One region of the Exiguobacterium sp. s125 genome, then DNA from elsewhere that is predicted to be linked to it. Evidence: riboswitches for the same ligand, from Rfam matches in the RefSeq annotation. Region 1 holds a riboswitch; the other holds the start of a gene.
The links. A riboswitch is a leader RNA that binds a small molecule or an ion and turns the genes downstream of it on or off. The one in region 1 is predicted to bind cyclic di-GMP.
Positions count from the first base shown of each region.

Region 2: another riboswitch for cyclic di-GMP. It lies ahead of KNQ05_RS00140 (glycoside hydrolase family 191 protein); the one in region 1 lies ahead of KNQ05_RS13665 (hypothetical protein).

Region 1 covers NZ_JACSMI010000007.1:17,476-23,065, reverse strand. Annotated here, with positions in the region: gene groL (chaperonin GroEL) at 1-369, opposite strand, end outside; gene groES (co-chaperone GroES) at 389-673, opposite strand; gene KNQ05_RS13675 (CPBP family intramembrane glutamic endopeptidase) at 894-1,586, shown strand; gene KNQ05_RS13670 (DUF4305 domain-containing protein) at 1,608-1,841, shown strand; cyclic di-GMP riboswitch class I at 2,265-2,348, shown strand; gene KNQ05_RS13665 (hypothetical protein) at 2,374-3,159, shown strand; gene KNQ05_RS13660 (NAD(P)/FAD-dependent oxidoreductase) at 3,238-4,293, opposite strand; gene KNQ05_RS13655 (ABC transporter ATP-binding protein) at 4,477-5,268, shown strand; gene KNQ05_RS13650 (iron-hydroxamate ABC transporter substrate-binding protein) at 5,273-5,590, shown strand, end outside.
Region 2 covers NZ_JACSMI010000001.1:24,641-30,230, reverse strand. Annotated here, with positions in the region: gene KNQ05_RS00155 (DUF2194 domain-containing protein) at 1-266, opposite strand, end outside; gene KNQ05_RS00150 (hypothetical protein) at 263-1,171, opposite strand; gene KNQ05_RS00145 (hypothetical protein) at 1,168-2,394, opposite strand; cyclic di-GMP riboswitch class I at 2,474-2,558, shown strand; gene KNQ05_RS00140 (glycoside hydrolase family 191 protein) at 2,666-3,457, shown strand; gene KNQ05_RS00135 (nucleotide sugar dehydrogenase) at 3,664-4,830, opposite strand; gene KNQ05_RS00130 (CatB-related O-acetyltransferase) at 4,846-5,466, opposite strand; gene KNQ05_RS00125 (hypothetical protein) at 5,463-5,590, opposite strand, start outside.

The DNA of each region.
Region 1 (5,590 bases):
GACCGCTTTTTCGATTCCTTTACGGATGACCATCGGGTTCGCGCCCGCTGTGACGTTTTTGAGTCCTTCACGGATCATCGCTTGTGCGAGGACTGTCGCTGTTGTCGTACCATCCCCTGCGATTTCGTTCGTTTTCGACGCGACTTCCGCGACGAGCTTCGCACCCATGTTTTCAAAGTGGTCTTCAAGTTCGATTTCTTTTGCGATTGTCACACCATCGTTCGTGATGAGTGGTGAACCGAATTTACGTTCGAGAACGACGTTGCGTCCTTTTGGTCCGATCGTCACTTTGACTGCGTCTGCTAATGCGTCGACACCGCGGAGCATCGCGCGGCGTGCTTCTTCACTGAATAAGATATCTTTTGCCATGACTGAAATCCCCCTTTTATTATTGTGCTACTGCTAAAATATCGCTTTCGCGTAAGATTAAGTATTCATTGCCATCGACTTTGACTTCTGACCCGGCATACTGCGCGTAGATGACATGGTCGCCGACGTTCACTTCAAGTGGTACACGTACACCCTGCTCTGTCACACGGCCTGTACCGACAGCGATGACTTTACCCTCTTGTGGCTTTTCTTTCGCTGACCCAGGAAGAACGATTCCTCCGAGTGTTGTTTCTTCTTTTTTAACGACTTCGATCACGATGCGATCACCAAGTGGTTTTAACATGCGAAACATCCTCCTTGAAAATGACTGTTTTTTAGCACTCACTTAAATGGAGTGCTAACATATTTTTATCTTAAACGGTTTTCAATCGAAATTCAACCCTGAACCCTTATCCGTTTTCCCGAAATCGCCATCTTTGAACCATCACCATTCGTGCGCCCGGTCGGTTTGTTTGTTACAATCGGGACAGTACCTTCAATACAAAGGAGTTGTGTCCCGACCGATGAAAAATTCCGTCAATCTGCCATTCAACATGGCTGATAAGTGGCAAATCCGTCACGTCATTCCGATTGTGATTTATTTGATCGTCCAGCTCGTACCGGCAACATTCCCGAGCTTTCTCTCAAAAAGCCAAATTCCGGGTGTCCTCGGCTGGTGGCTTGCGATCGGTTTTACCGTCGCCGTCGTCGTCTCGTTCTTCTGTCTTCGTCCTGACTGGCAGAAGTGGAAAGCAGAAGGCAACCAGACGGATCCGATCGACACGTTAAAGTGGATTGGGATCGGCATCGTGTTGCTGTACGCCTTACTGATTAGCGTCAATCTGCTTGATGCCTGGATGTCTGGCGGGATTGAGAACGTCGCAAAATCACAAAATACGGATGACATCATGAAAGCAATCCAAGTCATTCCGATTTTACAGGTGATGGTCGTCTTACTCGGACCGATCATGGAAGAATTTTTATTCCGCCACATCATGTTCGGGAACTTGTCGACGAAACTGAACTTCATCTTCAGTTTCATCCTCAGTGGGCTCATCTTCGGTTTCATTCATGGAGACAACAAGTTTTTGATTTACGTCGCGATGAGTTTCGTCTTCTCACTCGTCTTCGTCAAAACGCGCCGCATCTTAGCACCGATTGCGATTCATGTCTTCAACAACGGAATCGTCGTGCTCGCACTTTACGCCACGACTTAACTTACGAAAGGTAGTGTTTTCATGCGCCAAGGCTCAAACTTCATGGCATTATTTTATGCCCTGTTCGGTATTCTGTTCATGTACCTCGCGTACAGCAACTCGATCGAGGCAGGAACCGTCTTTAACTTTTGGACGATTCTGTTGACGCTGTTCGCAGCAATCGACTTTTACCGTCTCTATCTGATTTTCCGCTTCCGGATGGCTGCGAAGAAGATGATTGAGAAGGAACAAAACAAAAAAAATGATAAAGAATAAGTAACCTGTCCGCTTCTTGACCGATTCAGTTCGTGAAAGGGCGGATTTTTTTGTCTCTTGCTCACTGTATCCTTATGGAAAATCAGGCGAACAGTTTTTTAGACGCGCTATCGTCAGCTTGTTCCCGTTTCGAAATAATCGAAGTGACAAAAAAGAGTTACTTCTTGTGACTCCTACGGGAAAAAGCGCAAGACCACTTGCGCTGTCAGAGGCAAGTAAGACCCTGCTTCTTGTTCGCTAGAATCAAGAAGCAACGGCTTACGCCTCGCCCGAGGAAAGCACGGGAAAAAAACTCGTTTCGAAAAACCGCTCTTTCGAATGTTACCCCCGCGAATGGAACATATATTTTACTGACCCATTATCGAAAACCCTCCCCTCTCCATAGAAACGAATCACGTATACTGAATGTACGGTTCTTCACCGGAATCGAACGGGCAAACCCACAGAAATGTGGTGACGCAAAACTATAGGGGCTACCGCTTCAAGCTATGCTTGCCAGTTACCGAAGTTCACAAAAGGAGACTACGTTCACATGAAAAAAATCAATTATGTCGTTACTGCCGGCCTCGCTTGTGCTTTGATGCTGACGCCGCTCGGCTCAATCGATGCCAAGAGTAAAACATCGAAGCATGACCGCAACAAGAACGGAATCCATGACAGCTGGGAAAAGAAGTACAAGCTTAAAGGGAAAAAACTTGCGCAGCAAGATACGGATCATGACGGCTTAAGCAACTACACCGAATATAAGCTCAAACTCAATCCACGGAAGAAAGACAGCGACCGCGATAAGATCAGCGACGCACATGAAGATACGGACCGTGATGGCTTAACTAACGCCATCGAACTCGAGCTTGGGACAAAACCATATAAACGGGATTCTGATGGTGATGGAATTCTCGATGGCAAAGAACGCAACAAGGCCGGTCACCGCTATGAAGATATGCTGAAAAAAATGAAGATTGCTCTCGCGACAGAGACGACGCAAAGTCAGATTAAATACCAGTTTAAAAAGAAGAAGAGTCAGCTGCGTGTCAAAACGAATGACGCAACGGTCGATGAAACCCGTGTCCGCCAATTGATTCAGTTCATCGAGTCACATCCGAAGATGACGGAAGAGGAATTACGGGCACAACTCGTCAGCTTATTCGCTCTCTCTGGTTCTTACGAGTTGGAGATTGAACTCGAGTACTTCGATCACGAAGAAACGAAATCAGAGCACCGTCACGTTGAAGAAGACGAGCAAGACGATGATCAAGGTCAGGACGAAGATGATGATTCAGATGATGACTCGGACGACGAGCATGAAGATGAAGATTAATCCTTAAACAAAAAAACACCTGCTCTAAAGACGACCGACGTCCATGTGACGAGGGGCGATCTTTAAGACAGGTGTTTTTTACTTTTCGTTGACCATTTCTTGAATCAATTCACGGTTCCGTTTTTTGAAAACTTCATTGTGGGATGAGACCATCGCGACTTTGGCAGCATCCGGTTCAATGAACTGCTTCGCCCGGTTGACGGCGTTTGCCGCGTCCTGGAATGTACCCGAAATCAAGTTCACCTTGCCGTCATGCGTCAAAATATCTCCTGCTGCATACAATCCCGGTACACTTGATTCGCTCGACGCGTTACCGGCGATATAAAAGTCGTCGACTTGTTTGATGTCGAGTTCCGAGTTCGCGAGCAACTCTGCTTCCCGTTCGTAGCCATGGTTGATGATGACTTCATCGACGTCAACGATGTTTGTCACGTCCGTCGCACAATCAATCAATTCGACGGACGCAATCCGGTGGTGATCGTCGCTTGCGATCAACTTATGAATCGTCGTGTTGAGGAGACAGACGGCTGAGCTTCGGACGAGTTGGTCGACTTGTGCCTCGTGACCTGTGAAACAGTCTTTCCGGTATGTGACGTAAACTTTTTTCGCAATCGGTTCGAGCTCGTTCGCCCAGTCGATCGCTGAGTTACCGCCACCTGAAATCAGGACCGTCTTATCTTTAAACCGCTCAATCGATTTGACGGTATAGTTCAAGTTCGACACTTCGTACCGTTCGGCCCCTTCAATCTTCAGTTTTTGGGGATTGAGTATCCCGCCGCCGACAGCGACGATGACTGTCTTCGAATAATGAATTTCTCCCGACTCCGCTTCGAGGACGAAGTTTCCGAATACGTCTTTTGCGATCGAAATGATTTTTTCATTCAGGTGCACGGACGGATTAAACGTTAAGCCTTGTTCGACGAGTTGCTCGATCAGCTTCGCTCCGGTAATGGGTGGCTGTCCCCCGACATCCCAAATCATCTTCTCCGGATACACATGAATCTTGCCACCAAGCTCTGCCTGGTATTCAATGATTTTCGTCTTCATCCCGCGTAATCCGCTATAGAAAGTCGAGTATAACCCGGCCGGGCCTCCACCAATTACCGTTACGTCAAACAATTCCTGCTGTTCCATCTCACTCACTCCTCGCTCTCGACTACGACTGATTATCATTCTCATTTCCAATGATAACGTGAACATCTCTTGAAGACAAGAAAAAATGTTGACAGCGTTTTTATGAGACTGGTATGGTTAGGGAGACGATAGTGATAATCATTATCAATGAAAACAACTTTAAACGAGAAGGAGCCTCTGCGTATGGTACGTCTAGCAACAGAAGAAATCAGTATCGGATACGGAGATCGTACCATCGTCAAAGACTTGACGGTTCAGATTCCGGATCGGCAAATCACGACAATCATCGGTGCGAATGGTTGCGGTAAATCGACCTTATTGAAAGCGATGACCCGAATCATCCCCCATCAGTCTGGTCGTGCCCTGCTTGACGGTCTCGATATTGCGAAGGAAAGTACAAAGCTGCTTGCCCGGAAAATGGCGATCCTGCCTCAGACACCGGAAAGTGCAAGCGGTCTAACGGTCGCAGAGCTCGTCTCATACGGTCGTTTTCCTTATCAAAAAGGATTTGGTCGCTTAACGAAACATGATTACGAGATCATTGACTGGGCGTTAGAGGCAACGGATACGACGGCATTCAAACACCGTCCGGTCGACGCCTTGTCCGGTGGTCAACGGCAACGCGTCTGGATTGCGATGGCGCTGGCGCAGGAAACGGATATCATCTTCCTCGATGAGCCGACGACTTACCTTGATCTCGCCCACCAGCTCGAAGTCCTCGAGCTGCTCGAGCATCTCAACCGGACGGAAGGCCGGACGATCGTCATGGTGTTACATGATTTAAATCAGGCCGCCCGTTTTGCCGACTACATCATCGCGATGAAAGAAGGCGAAGTCGTCAAAGCCGGAACGTGCGAGGAAGTCATTTCGCATGACGTCTTAAAAGAAGTATTCCACATCGATGCCGAAATCGGTCGTGATCCACGGACGAATAAGCCGATGTGTGTCACCTACAACTTAATCAAGGGAGATTAACCACATGAAGAAACTAGTACTCTTACCGATTTTATTACTCTTAACGCTCGTCATCGCCGCCTGCGGCAATACAGATAAAACAGAAGATACGTCTTCCGTTACGAAAAAAGAAACGATCACCTATAAATCGGAAGAAGGTGACGTCGAAGTCCCGGCTGATCCGAAACGCGTCGTCGTCCTTGCCGGTTTCGCCGGAAACGTCATGGCACTCGACGTCCCACTCGTCGGTGTCGATTCGTGGTCAAAATCGAATCCGAAGTTTGATTTGAAAGACGTCCAGGAAGTATCAGAAGAAAACGTCGAAAAAGTCATCGAACTCGAA
Region 2 (5,590 bases), on a different contig from region 1:
GGGACTTTCGCATACTTCAGTGCATATTTAAAGTTCGTCAAGACACTTTTTGAGAGCTCGCCTTTATCCTGATGGATATAGACTTGTAACGGTTCTCCGTCCATCTGTCCCTCCTTGCCCGACATCGTCTGAAACGTCTTTTGTTGCGTCTCCTCGGTCGGAATCAGGCGATGTCCATAATCAAGACGTAACAACTGGACGACGCCGATCGTGACGAGCAGAATCGCGAAGACGGCGACGACATAGGTCGTGATCGATTTTTTCATAGTTCCACTCCTTCCAGCCGGTCCAAAATGTAGCGTTTGTCGTCCGGAATGTCGTCCGGTGCGACGTGTGTTTTCAGTTGTGTCACGAGCGGTGCCAGCTTCGTCCAGTCGCCTCTCGTGAAGTGATATTCAATCGCCAGCATGTAGCCGTCCGCTTGCTCCGGGTAGTGCATGATCAAGCGTTCATAGTAGCCGAGTCCGTCCGCGACGTCGCCTTTCGCGAGGGCGAGCTTGCCGCACGCCTTCAAGCACGTCGCGTCCGTCGGATACTGAATCCGCATGTCTTGTAAGTACGACCCGAACCGATCAAAGATCCGTTTTTGCATGCTGTCGTCGAGCAGTCCACTTTCGATGAAGGCTTCGAAGGCGTCAATCAAGTGGTAATACGTCGTGACATGACCCGGATTCAGTTGTTCCTCCCGACTTTTAATCGTCGCTTCGTACCGGTCATATAACGTATTGCGGACCGTCGCGGCGTAGTGGACCGTCTCCGAGTCGGCATGGTCGAGCCCGAACTGAAGGTACTTCCCGGAATCGGCAATCGATGTCGTCGTCAAGCGGACAATCGATTGTTTCCGTTCCTTCGCGTCCATCGCCATCGCTTCGCCCATCGGCACCAAATCGATGTTGTCGGCCGCCTGTTGTTGCAGTCCTTCCAGGTTGACGACGTCGAACTCGATGTAGTCATCGTAGTCGAGCAACGTCTTGTCTGACGCGTATCGTCTTGCGATCAGCCAACTGACGAGACCGAACAGTTCACCGAGCAGCGGGACGAAATAACAAATCAGGGCGATCCATTTGACGAGACCGCGCTGTGCCGGATCCATCCGTGCCGTGATCAGTTTCGCGACGAGGAAGACGATGACGGCATGAATCAGAAAAAATAACAGGACGAAGAAAATCATCCAAGATTCCCTCCTTTTCGTGCGAACAACTCTTTAATTCGTTGCTTGAATCCTTCAGCGTTCTCTTGCGGTGTTCCCGGTAAGAGGAAGTGGAGCATTTGATTCGTCTCGTCATAGCCGATGATGTCGATTTCCCGCATCGACTGGCGTAGGATTAATTCCATTTCAATCAACGACAGCCGGACCTGTTCGACCGGCAAGACGACCGTACTGTACGGCTGATCGTACTGTTCAGCTCGGTGTTGTTGGAGTGCGACTTTTTTATTGAATGGCTCGATTTGATAAATCCGTGTCCCTTCAATCAAATCACCACGCGACGCATTCCATTCCATCGTCAACGCTTTTTCGATTCGTGTCCCGGTCCAGTCGAGAATCAACTGCATGATGTTCATCTCGTAACTCGTCAGGCGGTTGAAGTCGATCGCCTGGATGACGACGACCTCCTGAATCTTCCCGTCGTAGCGGATCGGTGCAATCAGTAACGGGACGTCCGCCTCGTCCATCGTCCGGATCGAAATCGCATTCGTCTTGAACATCCGTTGATAGATGCCGGTCGACGGATCGATGAATAGTGTTTGCGGTAAGACCTCTTTCTCACCGAACCGGACGTGGAGTCGTAACGTCCGTTTTGACGCATCGACGTGATAGATGGCAAGATTCTCTGCCTTGAACGAACGTTTCAAGACATCGACGAGGCGATCGCGGACGATGTCGGCCGCCGTTTGGTCGAGCTCGAGTCCGACTTGGTAGATTTTCGTTAATGTATGATCCGAGTCGAGGACCTTCTTTTGCATCGTCGACTGTGACAGTCGGAGCTTTTCGACCGTCTCGAGCAAGTGGTTGTTTTCTTCGACGACTTCTTCGTGGCGGAGCCGTAAAGATAAGTAACGTTCCTGGAACGAGGTACTGAAAATCCCGCAGACCATCGCGACGAGGAAGTGGAAGATGATCCAGCTCAGTTCCGTCCGGTCGTATAAAAATAAGAGAATGTCCGATCCTTCGACCGACAGGAAAAACAGGTGGTACAGCATCGTCATCGTGAAACTGACGAACGCTCCGAGCAGACCATAGCGGAGGGCGAACAATAAAATATAAAAGATTAACGGATCAATTGCCCAATTCGAGACCGAAAGGCTAAACATATAGTCAAGAATACCGATAAGTAAAATACTAGCTAGCATTTCTATCCATTTGACTGTATTTCTATGCTGTGTGTAAATCATGGCACACTCTCCTTAAAATAGTTATTTACATTTTTGTTAGCAGTGGTAAGATTTAGTCAAACAGGCAATTACAACTAAATATCGAGAAGGGCAAACTTACTGAAAAGTAAGGGCGCAAAGACATGGGTCGTCGATCTTCGGATACCGATCGCCAGTCTGCAATGCCGCAGCCGCTCTCTGATAAAAAATCAGGAGGCTACTAACCATGGGTATTATCTCACTCAAACGCGTGACGTCTTTTTTGTGCATTCTTTTTTTAGGAGTGTTACTAATGACACCAATCACGGGCAAAGCTCAATCAACGAATCCACTCGATTCCGTCAGCTCGTATAAGGTCTACTACGATGCACCGACGAAATCAAAAATCAAGAAGATGCAAAAGTACGATGTCATGATCATCGAACCGGTCTTTTACTCAGCGAAACAAATCGCAGAAATTCAAAAGTACGGCACGAAAGTCTATGGCTACATCAACACGATGGAAGCCGACAACTGGAACACAGACTTGATGGCACAATTAAAGGAATCAGATTTCTTCCACCGTGATGGACAACGTGTCCACTACGCGGAATGGGATTCATACTTAATGGACATCAACTCGAAGCATTACCAAGCGGTCCTCATGCAAGAAGTCGAAAAGCAAGTCGTCAATAAAGGACTCGACGGTGTCTTCTTGGATACAGTCGGCGACATCGACAACGAACATGCCGACCAACCAAAGATCCTTGAGCAGCAGCAAGTCGCGATGACGAACTTCTTGAAGAGCGTCAAGACAAAACATGCGGACCTCTCATTGATTCAAAACTGGGGCTTCGGGACATTAAAATACCATACGTATCCGTACATCGATGCCATCATGTGGGAAAGCTTCAACTACTCGACGGTCGCAAAAGACCAATGGTCAAAAGACCGGATGGCAGATCTTCAGGAGTTGAACGAAGAAGAAGACATCAAGACATTAACGATTTCTTCTAAGCAAGGTGCGAAAAGTGCGAAGTACGCGAAAAAGAATGGGTTCATTCACTTAAAATCAAACAAGACACTCAATTACAATAAATTCTAATCCACTTGAATATAATCTCATAACCGATTACTCAATTCCAATTCTGAGTGCTCCTGCATGACACAATTATACAGGATGCACAAAACAAAACCGGTCACTTTTCAGAGGCAGGTCAACGAATTGAAACATCGAACACAAAAAGAGGTCCAGGCGATGGTTATCGCTTGGACCTCTTTTCATGCTTGCAACACTCACTTTTGTTTTCTTTAGTCCCGACTATACAAATCGCGTGTATAGACTTTATCTTCGACATCATTCAACTCAGGATGCATCCGATTTGAAAGAATCACATCCGACTCTTGTTTAAACGCTTCAAGATCACGGATGACGCGTGAGTTATAAAACGTATCTTCTGTTAAGACGGGTTCGAAGACCGTTACTTCAATCCCCTTCGCCTTGATTCGTTTCATAATCCCTTGAATTGATGAGGCGCGGAAGTTATCGGAGTCTGTCTTCATCGTCAGGCGATAGACGCCGACGACTTTCGGATTCTGCTTGATGATCGTATCGGCAATGTAGTCTTTTCGTGTCCGGTTTGCTTCAACGATCGCCCCAATGATATTGTTCGGGACTTCATCGTAGTTTGCAAGAAGCTGCTTCGTATCTTTTGGTAAGCAGTAACCACCATAGCCGAATGATGGATTATTGTAATGATTGCCGATTCGACTATCGAGTCCGACACCTTCGATGATTTGTTTTGTATCTAAGCTACGTACTTCAGCATATGTATCCAGTTCATTAAAGAAGGCAACCCGCATCGCGAGATACGTATTCGAGAACAATTTAATCGCTTCCGCTTCCGTCGAATCTGTCAAAAGAATCGGCACATCCTTTTTAATCGCCCCTGCAAGCAAAAGATCCGCGAACTGTTGAGCACGTTCTGACTGTTCACCGACGACAATACGTGACGGATAAAGATTGTCATGCAGTGCCTGCCCTTCACGCAAGAACTCTGGGGAAAAGACGATGTTCGGTGTATCAAACTTCTCTTTTAGCTCTTGTGTATAGCCAACCGGTACAGTCGATTTAATGACCATCGTCGCATCTGGATTGATCGCAAGAACTGTCGCAATGACGCTCTCGACCGTCCGAGTATTAAAGTAGTTCCGTGTTGGGTCATAATCCGTTGGAGTAGCGATGATGACGAATTCCGCATCCTTGTAAGCTTCAAAATTATCTGTCGTCGCATGTAGATTCAATTCTTTATTTTGCAAGAAATTCTCGATTTCCGCATCCACGATTGGGGACTTTCGATCATTGACAAGCTCGACACGTTCTTTAATGATATCAATTGATGTGACTTCATTATGCTGAGCGAGTAAGACCGCCATCGAAAGGCCGACGTATCCTGTTCCTGCTACTGTGATTTTTATTGACACTTCTAAACCTCATTCCTCTAAATAATTAGACCAGTATTTACCATGATAAAATAGATCTTTATTTTTAATTAATTTTTCTTCAGACCAATTCCACCATTTTAAATTTTCCAATATAGTAATTTTTTCTTGAGAAAAACGATATTTTATTAATTTAGCCGGGACACCCGCTACTATAGAATATGGTTCTACATTTTTTGTAACTACAGCTCCTGCAGCAATTATAGCTCCGTCACCTATACTAATACCTTGCATGATGATAACGTTATTCCCAATCCAACAATCATTCCCTATAATTGTTTCTTTAGAATACGGGTGAAATGTTTCTTTGTTACCAAAAATGTTCTCAGAAGAATACGTGAATGGTGATGTGGAAATAAACGCTACCGGGTGCTCTGGTAAGCCTATTCCGCAATTAGAACCAATAGAAGTAAATTTCCCTATATTAGTATATGATATCGAAGAATTTTCATTAATATACGAATATTTTTTTATTGTTGAATTAAAAAAAGTAACTCGTTTGTAAATTCTTGCTGTCGAGCTAACTTTTACTTTTCCGATCAAATAGGTCGAATATATTTTTTTATTTTTAAATTTAAATCTATAATAAAGCATTTTTAAAATTTTTTTCAATTTTTATAGTTGCTCCTTTTTTTAGCAATCCAACCAATTAAAATAGGGAAAACCACTATTATTTGTTGCATTCTATGTCTTACTGCACCACCAAAATAAACTTCAACTATACTATAAGAAATTA